DNA from 3 places in the Devosia lucknowensis genome. Region 2 is predicted to be linked to each of the others. Evidence: predicted binding sites of a transcription regulator. Region 2 holds the regulator's gene; each other region holds the start of a gene.
What was found. Region 2 encodes LexA, which represses DNA repair genes until DNA is damaged. Its sites were predicted from a motif close to TGTTCNNNNTGTGTTCNG; they were not measured.
Positions count from the first base shown of each region.

Region 1 (4,167 bases), 530 kb from region 2:
TCTGCGGTTTTTTACGAATAGATCGCAAATAGCACCGCCATAATCCGTAAAGTGTGATTATTGGGGTATGCGTCCTGGCGGATCCGTTGGACTGCTAAGTCGAAAAAACGCCTGCGTGCATAAGAGCTTAGGGTGACAAGCGCCTTATTCGGGTAATTTGCTGTAGTTGCCAGCTCGCCGCTGTCTTCTTATGTGATGGATTATATTCTCGATCTCTCTCGATAGCCTGGTCTGGTCAGTGTCAGGATCGCTGGCTATCTTGATGAGCAAGTCAGCGACAACGCCGGCGCCGCCCACGTTTCTACCGCGTGGGTTAGGCCGATGTGTCCGCCGCATCTTTCCCTCGTACTCGACAGGGCCGAGCTCGGACTCGATACGCAGCAGCGCGTTCCTGACCCGAGTACTGCTGGCCCCCGTCTTCTCCATCACTGCCTTGGACACGCCGGTCTTTTTCCCGTCTTGGGTCGCGTCGGCTAAGTCAGCCAGCACCAGCAAGTCCCCAAGGTTGAGGTTCGGCTTGAAAGTTGGTCTAGGCATGGATGTCCCCCGTCAGACCTAGGGTACCGCTCCCTCCCTTTCGAAATTCTTGAAGCTAAATCGCATAGACGTCGACTCGGCGTCTATTCGCCCAGACTGCTGGCGAGTCGACGTCAATCCTGAGCCGTTGTTGTCGATTCGACGTCAATTTGCGCCAGCCGAGTAGTGCGCCGCCATGAACCGACCTTTTAACGTCGACTCGACAACAATGACACCAGACTGCTGGCGACTCGACAACAGTTTGGCATATTTGTTGTCGAGTCGACGTCAATCGACATCCAGTAGATGTGGCTTGCGTGGAATGGCCGGTGCTGATGTCCACTCGACGTGAAAACGTGCATATTGACGTCGACTCGCCAGCAGTTTGGGCACGTTGTTGTCGATTCGACGTCAATATGTCATTCCGGGACCGTTTCCAGGGTGGCGTTGCCTCGACGAATGGTTCTCGGCGCAGGGCGTCGCTGCCCCTGCTGCCGAAGCCGGTAGGATTAAAGAAGGAAGCAGATGAGAAAGTCGCCAGCACTTCGACGATCGGACTTTCTCTTAAACGCTCACCTCCAGTGCGCGTGGGACTTCGCGAGATCGCAACGGCTAGATCCATACCTGTTCGTCGAGCGGGAGGAGCGGCTCTTCCCGCTGTTTTCGATGCACAGCGGAAGCCTGTCTTGGATCTTGAAATGGCGGCGATCCCAGTGGAGGGCGCACGGTAGGTTCGTAGTGCCTAGCCACAAGGATTTGAGCCGACTGCACTTGGCTCTCGAAGACTTCCACCGCCTGCACAAGTTCTTGCCTACGGATCGGAGGGACATCTCTTCTTTCAAAACCTTGGACGAACTCGCCATGTGCGAATTCACCCTAGACAAGGCATCGACGACAGGGCTCAGGAAGGCTGCCCGCGAGCAGGCTTATCGAGAAAGCACTGCTCTCTATCGGGACGGTCGGTGGGCCGTCATCCAGCTCCATTCGAGAGCGGCCGCAACCTGGTGGGGCATGGGTACCCGATGGTGCACCGCCGCCAGAGAATGCAACGGTTTCGACCGCTATGTCTCCCTCGGACCGCTTTTCGTTCTGCTTACTCCTGCCGGTAAGTTCCAAGTGCATCCAGCGACGGCCGAGCTGCGGAACGAAGCCGACGGCGAGGTTGACCTACGCACCTTGATCGCGGGCGCGCCGGCGGACTTCGCCAGCACTCTTGAACACGTCCGCCAACCTGGCGAACCATCGCTTAACTTGACCGGGGGCCTCGATGCAAACCCTATCCAACGGCCCCTCGAAGCTCCCGAGGAGAGCGATGGCGATTGGGAGCCAGGCTGGTTTTGGGAACTGGAGCCCGGCAGCGGCTTCTTCTGATATCCCCGACGCGGTGGTCCTGCCAGAAGTATCAGCGACAATCTGCCCAGCGTAATAATCGACCGATCGCCGAAATTCGTTCTTGTTTTGTTTTCGTCGCTCCGGAATGCTTCCTCGCAGGATATTCCAGGAGCGGACATGCATATCGACGACATCTCCTTGCCGAACGGCATGCCGGTGCCCTTGGTGTCATTCAGGCCGGTGCACGTCCGTTTCGTCGGGCAGACCGTGCATGCCGGATTTCCCAGCCCGGCCGACGATTTCATCGAAAAGTCCGTCGACCTCAACGAGGTTCTGATCAGCAATCCCACCTCGACATTTTTGTGGAGGGTCGCTGGGGACTGCATGATCGACGTCCGCATTTTCCCGGGCGACGTCGTGGTGGTGGATCGTAGCATCGCTGCTCGCCACCGCTCGATCGTCCTGGCCATCATCGATAATTCGCCAACCTTGAAGCGCATTAACCGACGCGGGAAAACGTTGGTGCTCCATAACGAGAACGCCAAGCTACCCCCATTCACCGTGGACGAGGGTACCGAAATCACGATCTGGGGCGTGGTGACGGCGACGATCCGCGACCTGCACAAATGACCGCTTTCGCGCTGAGCGACGGCAACTCGTTCTATTGCAGCTGCGAACGCGTTTTCGACCCTAAGCTGGAACGGCGCCCGGTCATCGTCTTGAGCAACAACGATGGTTGTGCCGTGGCCCGCACCGCGGAGGCGAAGGCGCTCGGGATCAAGATGGGGCACCCTTACTTCCAGATCAAAGAGCTCTGCGAATTGAACGGTGTCGCGGCGCTGTCCTCGAACTACGCCTTGTACGGCGACATGAGCCGGCGCATGAACGATATCTACGGCCGCTTCTCGCCCGCCACGGAAGTCTACTCCATCGACGAGACCTTCTTGGACGTGGATGACATTCCGGTCGCCAAGAGAGCCCAATGGGCCAGCGATCTACGCTCAACCACCAAACAGTGGACGGGCATTCCGACATGCGTCGGGATCGGACCGACGAAGACCCTGGCCAAGCTTGCGAACAAGTCCGCCAAGACGCTTTCTTCCGGCGTGCTGGACCTGACGGATCCTCGCGAGCAGCAACGGGTCATGGCCGACTTCCCGGTCGGCGACGTGTGGGGGATCGGTCGGGCCAGCCTAGCCAAGCTTGCAACCGAAGGTATCGAGTTCGCCGGACAGCTGCGCGACCTGGAGCCCAAGCGCGCGCGGGCACTTATGACCGTGGTCGGGGAGAAGATCGTCCACGAGCTGAATGGTCGGCCATGCATGGAGTTGGAGTCGGTAGCGCCGCAGCGGCAGGGTTGCGCCGTTACCCGTAGCTTCGGCCAGCGGGTAACCACCAAACCGGCCATGGAGCAGGCCGTCGCGGGTTATGCCGCCAGGTTGGGCGAGAAGCTCCGCCAACATGGATTGGCGACGAACCATGTGACGGTGTTCATGCATACCAGTCAGTTCGCGGACGGCGAGCCGCGGCGCAACGTCAGCATGACCATCGACCTGCCCGAGGCTACCAACGATACGATGGCTTTGATCCGTGCCGCCAAGCGCGCGGTGGATGGCCTTTGGAAGTCCGGTTTCCGGTATTCCAAGGCGGGCATCATCACGCAGGACCTCGTCCCGCCGGAATTGTCCCAGCGGTCCCTATTCGACAATCTCGACCACGCCAAGGCAGCGAAGGTCATGGCGGCGATGGACAAGGCCAATCTGAGATGGGGGCGCGCAACCGTGGTGCCGGCGGCGGTCGGCTTGGCGAGCCAATCCGCTTTCTCAACGAAGTTCGAAAAGCGTTCGCCCCGCTACACGACGCGATGGGACGAGCTGCCTCTATGCCATTGATGGTCGCGGCGCTTGCGCCATCCCGGCCAGGCTCGGATAGTGAGCCGTCGATTCAACCGAGCGGACGCAGGGATACCACATGACCGATTTCTTCATCAGCTAACTAGGGCAGCACGCCTGGCCAACGATCAAGTCGGCCGGAGAGACATCTTTGAAAAGACTGAATTAATTTAAACGATCGCCGATTGCCTGCATCTGCTCGATCTCGCGACGCTGCGCTTCGATGATCTCGCCGCACAAGGCTACCAGTTCGGCGTCCTCGAGGTCCGCTTCGCGGCACATGAGGATGGCCCCGGAATGGTGCGGGATCATGCTGTCGACGAACTGGCGGTCGTCGATGAGGGCCTGGGCTCGCGTGCCCCAAAACGACAGCACCGTCAGCAAGATTAACGCGACGTAGAGGACGACGTTCATGCGCTTGTTCGGG
Region 1 covers NZ_FXWK01000001.1:1,571,661-1,575,827, forward strand. Annotated here, with positions in the region: gene CCK88_RS07680 (hypothetical protein) at 145-537, opposite strand; gene CCK88_RS07685 (hypothetical protein) at 1,288-1,887, shown strand; gene CCK88_RS07690 (LexA family protein) at 2,026-2,478, shown strand; gene CCK88_RS07695 (Y-family DNA polymerase) at 2,475-3,740, shown strand; gene CCK88_RS07700 (DUF305 domain-containing protein) at 3,906-4,167, opposite strand, start outside.
Region 1: a site for LexA is predicted at 1,965-1,982, ahead of CCK88_RS07690 (LexA family protein). Genes of this name have one in related genera too.

Region 2 (4,167 bases):
CTTTCCCATATTCCGCCCGTCGTGATCGAGCACGTGCCGCTGAAGGAAGCGGTCGGGAGGGTGCTTGCGCAGGACCTCGTGGCCAGCCACGACCAGCCTCCGTTCGACGCCAGTGCCATGGACGGCTATGCAGTGCGGGCCACCGACGTATGCGACGATGCCGTGCTCAAGGTGATCGGGACGTCGCAGGCGGGCTCGGGTTACAGTGGCACGGTGGGCCCCGGGGAGGCGGTGCGCATCTTCACGGGCGCGCCAGTGCCTCGTGGCGCCGATACCGTCATCATGCAGGAAGAGGCGGTGCGCGACGGCGATCGGGTCCGGTTCACAGCCCCTGCCCGGCCGGGTCACAGTGTCCGCCTGAAAGGGAACGATTTTGCCGTCGGCCAGGTACTGGTGGCGGCGGGCACACGGCTGACGCCGATGCAGATCGCAGTGGCGGCGGCTGCGAATGCGGCCTCGCTGGCCGTCGCGCGGCGGCCGCGGATCGCGCTCCTCGCGACGGGCGACGAACTGGTGCTGCCCGGCAACCGGCTCGAGCCGGACCAGATCGTCGCATCGAACAGTTTCGGTCTTGCTGCGATGCTGCAGCCCTATGCCGAACGCATTGTGGATCACGGCATCGCCTCGGACGACCGCGTCGTCCTGCGGTCACGCCTCGAGGCAGCATTCGCGGATGCGCCCGATATCCTCATCACTACCGGCGGCGCCTCGGTGGGCGAGCATGACCTGGTGCAGGACGTGCTCAAGGACCTGGGCGTTTCGCTGGATTTCTGGCGCATCAACATGCGGCCGGGCAAGCCGCTGATGTTCGGCACGCGCGACAAGACGCTGGTATTCGGCCTCCCCGGCAATCCGGTTTCGGCCATGGTGACAGCGACAGCGTTCATCAAGCCGGCATTGCGCGCGTGGCTCGGTCACTCGGCCGCGGCGGACTGGAGGTTGCCCCTCGCCTCGCCCACGCCTGCCAACACCGCCCGACGCCATTTCATGCGCGCGCGGCTGGTGCAGTCCCCGTTCGGGCCCGCCGCAGAGCCGATCGCGCAGACCGATAGCGGCCATACATCGTCCCTCGCGGCCGCGGACCTCCTCATCGTGCAGCCGGAGCATGATCCGGGCCAGCCCACAGGCGCTGTCGTCGCCGCCATTCCGATCGACGCCTTCTGAACTCCGTCGGGACCGCGCGCCAGTTTGTCGGCTCCCAAAAAAATCCTCCGCCACCGCGGGCATTGCAGAACATAAATGGAACATGTATTGTCGTTCCGTCTATGTTCCGATTCTGGGGTCAACGGGCCAATGCTCACACGCAAACAACATGAGTTGCTGATGTTCATCCATGAACGGATGAAGGAAAGCGGCATTCCCCCGAGCTTCGACGAGATGAAGGACGCGCTGGACCTGGCGTCGAAGTCCGGCATCCACCGCCTTATCACCGCGCTGGAGGAGCGCGGCTTCATCCGCCGCCTGCCGAACCGCGCGCGGGCCCTCGAAGTGGTGAAGCTGCCGGATTCGATGAACCCGTCGCTGGGTGGCCGCAAGGCGCGGTTCGAGCCTTCGGTGATCGAGGGGAGCCTGGGCAAGGTCAGCGCAACTCCGGTACGCGGCATCGCCACGGAAGAATATGCGCGGCCGGTGTCTATTCCCGTCATGGGCCGTATTGCCGCTGGCACGCCGATCTCGGCGATCGAACAGCATACGCATACGATCCAGGTGCCGCCCGAAATGCTGGGGGCGGGCGATCACTATGCGCTCGAAGTGCGAGGTGACTCGATGATCGAAGCCGGCATTTTCGATGGCGATACTGTCGTCATCAAGAAGCAGGAAACAGCCGGCACCGGCGAGATTGTCGTAGCGCTCGTCGATGATGAGGAAGCAACGCTGAAGCGACTTCGCCGCAAGGGCGATACCGTGGCGCTCGAGGCGGCAAATCCGGCATATGAGACGCGGATCTTCCCCCCTGACCGCGTGAAGGTGCAGGGCCGGCTGGTTGGGCTTCTCAGGAAGTACTGATATCTCGGCGGCACGCGGACGATCCTCATGTCGGAGGACGTGGCAAGTTCGCGCCTTGGCGGGACGAGCAGGTATCCGGGCTGACGCTGGCGTCGCCCGGATGGTGTGAAGCGGTAAATCGGGGCCGTTCGTGTCCCGACTTGCGTCATTGCCGGGCTTGTCCCGGCAATCCCCATTCACCGCGGCATAGAGCACCGGGACACGTCCAGTGGTGGCGATGAGGGACAGTTCAGTCTCTGAACGAGTTCACCCCGCGGATTCCCAAGCGATCTCGCGATATGGATCCCACGCTTGCTTGTGGCGCTGACTGTCGCGGGTGCATGGCATGGACTACCGACTTACGTATGGCGGTGGCGATGTGGGACCGTTCTAGATCGGTGCGAGTTCACCCCGTGGGTTCCAAGCGACCTCGCGGTATGGCTTGCGCCGGGAGCCGTGTCCGGTCAGGGCCACCGAGTGAACTTGCGAGGAGCAGCGTTCAATCTGGAAGCGTGCTGCGGGCTTTCAGGTAAACGCCGACGGCGCTCAGCGCGAAGGCGAATGCCCGTCCGCAAGGCGACAGTCGGCATGGCCGAAAAGAAGCAGGTTCCGCGATGTGTCACGAGAGACGTGGTCGGTGAGTTTGGCGTCGGATCTGGCAACGAAGCGGCAGGCTGCTTGAAGCTGGAACGGCTTGGGGTCTGCGTTTTGCGCCGCCGCAACTTCGTGTCCTGGCCTTTTCGGGCGTATCGTGGTCATCGCCATTGAGGACGATGTTGCCGGTGGTGTTGGTGCCGTCGCCGATGGTGATCGTGGCAGTCGCGGCATTGGTACCCGCGTCAGCAAGATCCCCGAAGCCCGTGGTGGTCGCATCGAACGTGCCGCCACTGGTTCCATCGTCATAAACCCAGCCGCCCGCAAAGTTGATTTCAGAATTCGGGCCAGTCGAGGTGGACTGAAGTTTGATCTCGGTGCCGTTGTCGGTCAGCGAGAAGCTTGTGGCGTCGAACCCGACTGCCACGATTGCAGCCTGCATGGCCGCGCGGAATTCACCGATGGTGTCGAGATCGCCGTCATTGCTGGTGGATGCGGCATCGGCAATCGTCTTGTTCATGATGACCTGCCTGGTCGAGCCGTCAATGGTGAGATTGAAGGTGATGCTGTCGCCAGGCGATTTTTTTTGGGGTCAGCCGCGGTTGTTTCTCTGAGACATGCGCGAGACATGCCCAATGGTGACGTCAGCAGAATGCGCGGAACCGTAGTGCGATTGACCGATTGCTGCCTTGCGACAGCATCTTTGGAACCACCGGCCTGAGTGGGAGGACGCTCTACTTTCGGGGCACTAAAGCGTGTCTCAGGAACGCTCGCTTGGTTGCGGCATTCATCCATCATGGAGGAACGCGCAATGACTTCTGGTCCGCTCAGGCTCGGGTTTCCGGTCAAGGTGCTCGGCAATCCGGCCCTCAAGAGCAACGACGCCAGACGCGCGCAGTCTAACCCGCATCTGCGGGTATCGCTCGGATACCTCGCCGAAATATTCGACTATCTGGCCAAGCACGAGATCGGCATGTACCGGATGTCGTCGGACCTGGCACCCTACGCGACCCACCCCGACATGCCGCAATTCCACTCGATGGTGAACGATTGCGCTGCCGACCTCGCCGCCTTGGGGCTGAGGGCGCGGGAGCAGGGATTGCGGCTCTCGTTCCACCCGAGCCAGTTCATCGTGCTCAACAGCCCCGACCCGGAACTGGTGCGCAAAAGCGTGTGGGATCTCACCAGCCAGGCCGAGATGCTGGACCTGATGGAACTGGGCCCCGAGGCAGTGCTGGTGGTTCACGTCGGCGGGGTCTACGACGACAGGATCGCAGCCCGCCAGCGCTGGATCGAAACCTGGCCGACCCTGCCCGAGCCGGTGCGGCGGCGGCTGGTGCTGGAAAATGACGACCTGCGGTTTTCCTGTGCGGACGTGCTGCATATTCATGAAGCGACGGGCGTTCGACTGATTTTCGATCACCAGCATTTCTGGTGTCTCAATCAAGAGGGGCTGGATTTGCGCGAGACGCTGGAGCGCATGCTCCGCACCTGGCCAGGCGACACGCGGCCCAAGATCCACTTTTCGTCACCCCGAACCGAATTACGGCAGCTGAGCCGCAAGAACCGCAAGACCGGCAAGACGGA
Region 2 covers NZ_FXWK01000001.1:1,039,157-1,043,323, reverse strand. Annotated here, with positions in the region: gene CCK88_RS04910 (molybdopterin molybdotransferase MoeA) at 1-1,164, shown strand, start outside; gene lexA (transcriptional repressor LexA) at 1,294-2,007, shown strand; gene CCK88_RS04900 (hypothetical protein) at 2,606-3,100, opposite strand; gene uvsE (UV DNA damage repair endonuclease UvsE) at 3,392-4,167, shown strand, end outside.

Region 3 (4,167 bases), on a different contig from region 2:
GCAACATTCGGCATCCAGCCCAGCACCATCATCGACGTAGTACAGCGATCGCGCGCGGTGGATGAAGCTAAGCTAATCGGTGAACAACTGATTTCGGAGGCGATCACGACCTCCGATGCAGCCAGTTGGTTGCAACTCTCACCAGGGGACGATGGAGCAAGCAACGCCATCGGACCAGTTCAGGGAAGTCTTTACGACGGGCTTCTCGGCATCGCTTTGTTCCTAGGCCAACTGGATGCAGCAACAGGGGACGGTCGCTTTGCGACGCTGGCCCACATGGCGCTTCGTGAAACCCGAAGCCGTACATTCGAACAGTCAGGGTTGGGGGTCTTTGATGGGTTGGGCGGCGTGGTATATTCACTGCCGCATCTCGCCCGCCTGTTGGGCGACGACAACCTTATCGAACAGGCCGAGCAGGCAGCGGAAGAAATCACGCTGCGCTTGGATGATACCAGGGTCACCGCCGACCTAGTTTCGGGTACGGCCGGTTTGGTGTTGGCTGGACTGTCGCTGCACGCAGTCCGCAGGTCTTCCGCAAGCGAGCGTCTCCTCCAAGCAACGGCAAGGCATCTCCGTAACGCTATCGAGGATATGGAGAATACACAGGTCGGTTCGAAACTCCCATTCTCGCGTGGCGCAGCGCATGGCTGGAGCGGTGTTATGCTCGCCTCGGCGCGCCTTTCATCGGTGCTGCCGGAGTTAATGCCTCAAGAGCTTGTCCACGCGGTAATATCGACCGAACTCAATATTACGTCTAGTGACCGCTGGACTGATCCCGATGACGATTTACATCGTGATCAAGCAACATGGTGTCACGGCGCTCCAGGGATCGCCCTTTGCCGGATTGCGGCAGCTCAAGTGAACAACTCCGAGGATTTAGTTGATGGTGCGCTCAAGGCTCTCGTCGCCACCGAACTCCTCCAATTGGACCATATGCAGGAACCGGGACTTTGCCACGGTAGTATGGGAGTCACAAACATCGGCATTGCCGCTAGCGCGATGAACTTGGGCGGGAGACCTCAAGTAGACTGCATGGTCTGGCAGCGATTTTCGTCCAATGCGCCCCATCTATTTAGGCCTGGCCTTATGACAGGCTTGGCAGGAATAGGCTACGGGTTGCTAAGGATGGCGGATCCATCGATCCCAGACGTGCTTACGTTGGATCCTCCTTCATACGGTAAGCGATACGTACGCTTAGACGTATGATTTGCCATTCGGGCCAAATCGGACCTGGGTCGACACCAAGATTTTATGGGTCGATGCCCGTTGCCTCGAACGGCGATCATTCAGCCGTTGGGCTATCCAGTGCGCGCGACCTACAGGTTCGCCCCGACGCCGATGAAAACAGTTCTTGTTTTGTTCGGTAACGTCGACGATCCTTTCAGGAATCGACGCCGGAGAAGACATGCCCCTCAACGCCGCCATCGCCGACCACCGCATGCCGGTACCGCTCTCCTCGCTGTTCCAGCTGAGCGTTCCCCTTGTCGGTCGGACCGTCCACGCAGGTTTCCCGTCGCCGGCGGACGACTTCATCGAGGACATGATCGATCTGAACCAGGTGCTGGTCCAGAACCCGACCGCAACCTTCCTGTGGCGGGTGGTCGGGGACTGCATGGTGGACGTCAAGATATTCCCCGGGGACGTGGTGATCGTCGACCGTTCGATTTCGCCGAAACACCGGTCGATCGTGTTGGCGATTGTCGACGGTGAACCCACCCTCAAGCGCCTGAACCGGCGCGGCGGCACCTTCGTACTGCAGAACGAGAACGCCAAGCTGCCGCCGTTCTTGGTATCGGATGGCACCGAAGTGTCGGTCTGGGGCGTGGTGACTGCCACCATCCGCGATCTCAATAAGTGACCGCCTTCGCCCTGGTCGACGGCAACAGCTTCTACTGCTCTTGCGAGAGGGTGTTCGACCCCAAGCTCGAAAAGCGTCCTGTCATCGTCCTCAGCAACAACGATGGCTGCGCCGTAGCCCGCACCAACGAGGCCAAGGCGCTTGGGATCCGGATGGGCCATCCGTATTTCCAGATCAAGGACCTGTGCCGGCGGGAGGGCGTGGTGGCCCTGTCCTCCAACTACGCGCTCTACGGCGACATGAGCCGGCGCCTCAACCAAATCTACGACCGCTTCAGCCCGGACGTGGAGATATATTCCATCGACGAGAGCTTCATCGACGTCAGCCGACTTGAGGTGAAGGACCGCACCGCTTGGGCGAAGGACCTGCGTTCCACGGTCAAGCAGTGGTCGGGAATTCCCACCTGCGTCGGCATCGGCCCGACCAAGACCTTAGCCAAGCTCGCCAACAAGGCCGCCAAGAAGTTGCCCGAAGGCGTCCTCGACCTGAGTGAACCCACGGAGCGGGCCCGCCTCATGGCCGACTTCCCAATCGGCGACGTCTGGGGCATCGGACCCGCCAACCAGGCCAAGCTGGCTGCCATGGGCATCCAGTTCGCAGGCCAGGTGCGGGACCTCGAGCCGCGGCAGGCTCGGCAACTGATGACCGTCGTCGGCGAGCGCCTGGTGCACGAACTCAACGGGCGCTCCTGCATGCCGCTGGAGACGGTGGCTCCCGTGCGTCAGGGCTGCGCCGTAACCCGCTCTTTCGGCCAACGCGTGACCCGCAAGCAGGAGATGGAGCAGGCGGTCGCTGGCTACGCCACCCGGCTGGGCGAGAAGCTGCGGCGCCATGGCCTCGCAACCGACCAGGTCACCGTCTTCATGCACACCAGTCGTTTCGACGATGACGAGCCGCAGCGGAGCGTCTCCATGTCGGTGCAGCTGCCGGAAGCGACCAACGACACCATGGCACTGCTTAAGGCCAGCCGAAGCGCGGTCGACCAACTCTGGAAGTCCGGATACCGCTACGCCAAGGCCGGCATCATTACCCAGGATCTGGTGACGCCGACAGGAACGCAGAAGGCTTTGTTCGACGGCCTCGACCATGATCGGGCCACCAAGGTCATGCAGGCCCTAGACGCCGCCAACAAGCGTTGGGGACGTGCAACGGTGTTCCCGGCGGCGATGGGGATAAGGCGGGAGACGTTCTCGACCAAGTTCGAGATGCGGACGCCCAGGTACACGACGCGATGGGACGAACTGCCGGAATGCCGGTGAGGATCGATTGCCATCGTAGGACGAAATGAACCGGAAACGCTTACTTGCTATGGTGATGGCATGAGCATCATCCGTTTCGACCCAAAGCGGCGTCCATATAAGCCGCGGACCTCCGGCAAGCCCGACGCGATAACCCCGGCGCTCGCCGTTGCGGCGCTGGTGAGCGTCTGTACGCTCGGTTGGATTGCAGCCGACACGTTCCTGCCCGGTGGGGGACAAGCGGTCGTCGCCTCCGAGATGCGGGTTCAGTTCCGCATGTGCGGATCCGGACAGCGCCACACATGCGTGGTCGATGGCGACACCATCTGGCTGGACGGCATGAACCTGAGGCTGCAGGCATACGACACGCCGGAGCCCTACAACGACATCTGCGGCGGCGAGGCAGAGAAGGCCCTGGCGCACCGCGCGAGCTCCCGCCTGCTCGAACTGTTGAACGGCAACAGCTTCACGGTGGAGACTTTCGGTACCGATCGCTACGACCGGACGCTCGCGACGATCAGGATCAACGGCACCGATGTCGGTGACATCCTCATCTCCGAAGGGCTGGCCCGCCGTTGGCCAGATGGCCACGAGTTCTGGTGCTGATGCGGGTTCCTGCCGTCGACCCCAAGCGCGACAAGCTTATCCGCCATTTCGAGAAGAAGCTCGCTTACTTCCAAGGCATCCCTTCGCATCGACGGGAAGACGAGGCCGCCGACGAGGGCGAAGCCACGTGCCGATCGATGCTGGCCGGGCTCAGTGCCTCGAGAAGCAAGGACGGGAACGACGCATCGGATATTGTGTCGCTGGAACAGTGGCTCGATGAGATCGAAAGAGATAATGGCAGCGACAAGGGATGAAACGGTCGCATCCGCTGCCACGCTAAAACCAACTGGTAGTCGGTTCAAGATGATTAGTGTCGAGAGTGGATGTGATGCCTTTATCTTGAGCATCTCGGCCTTTCTGGTTCACGAAAGTTCGCTTATGGACTACTTTAGAGATCTTCGTAGAATACATCATTCTTGATTAAATCGCTGATTTATAAGTGGTATTAGGCCAACATGGCGCCTC
Region 3 covers NZ_FXWK01000002.1:25,595-29,761, forward strand. Annotated here, with positions in the region: gene lanM (type 2 lanthipeptide synthetase LanM) at 1-1,206, shown strand, start outside; gene CCK88_RS12580 (LexA family protein) at 1,406-1,858, shown strand; gene CCK88_RS12585 (Y-family DNA polymerase) at 1,855-3,117, shown strand; gene CCK88_RS12590 (thermonuclease family protein) at 3,178-3,702, shown strand; gene CCK88_RS12595 (hypothetical protein) at 3,702-3,956, shown strand.
Region 3: a site for LexA is predicted at 1,347-1,364, ahead of CCK88_RS12580 (LexA family protein). Genes of this name have one in related genera too.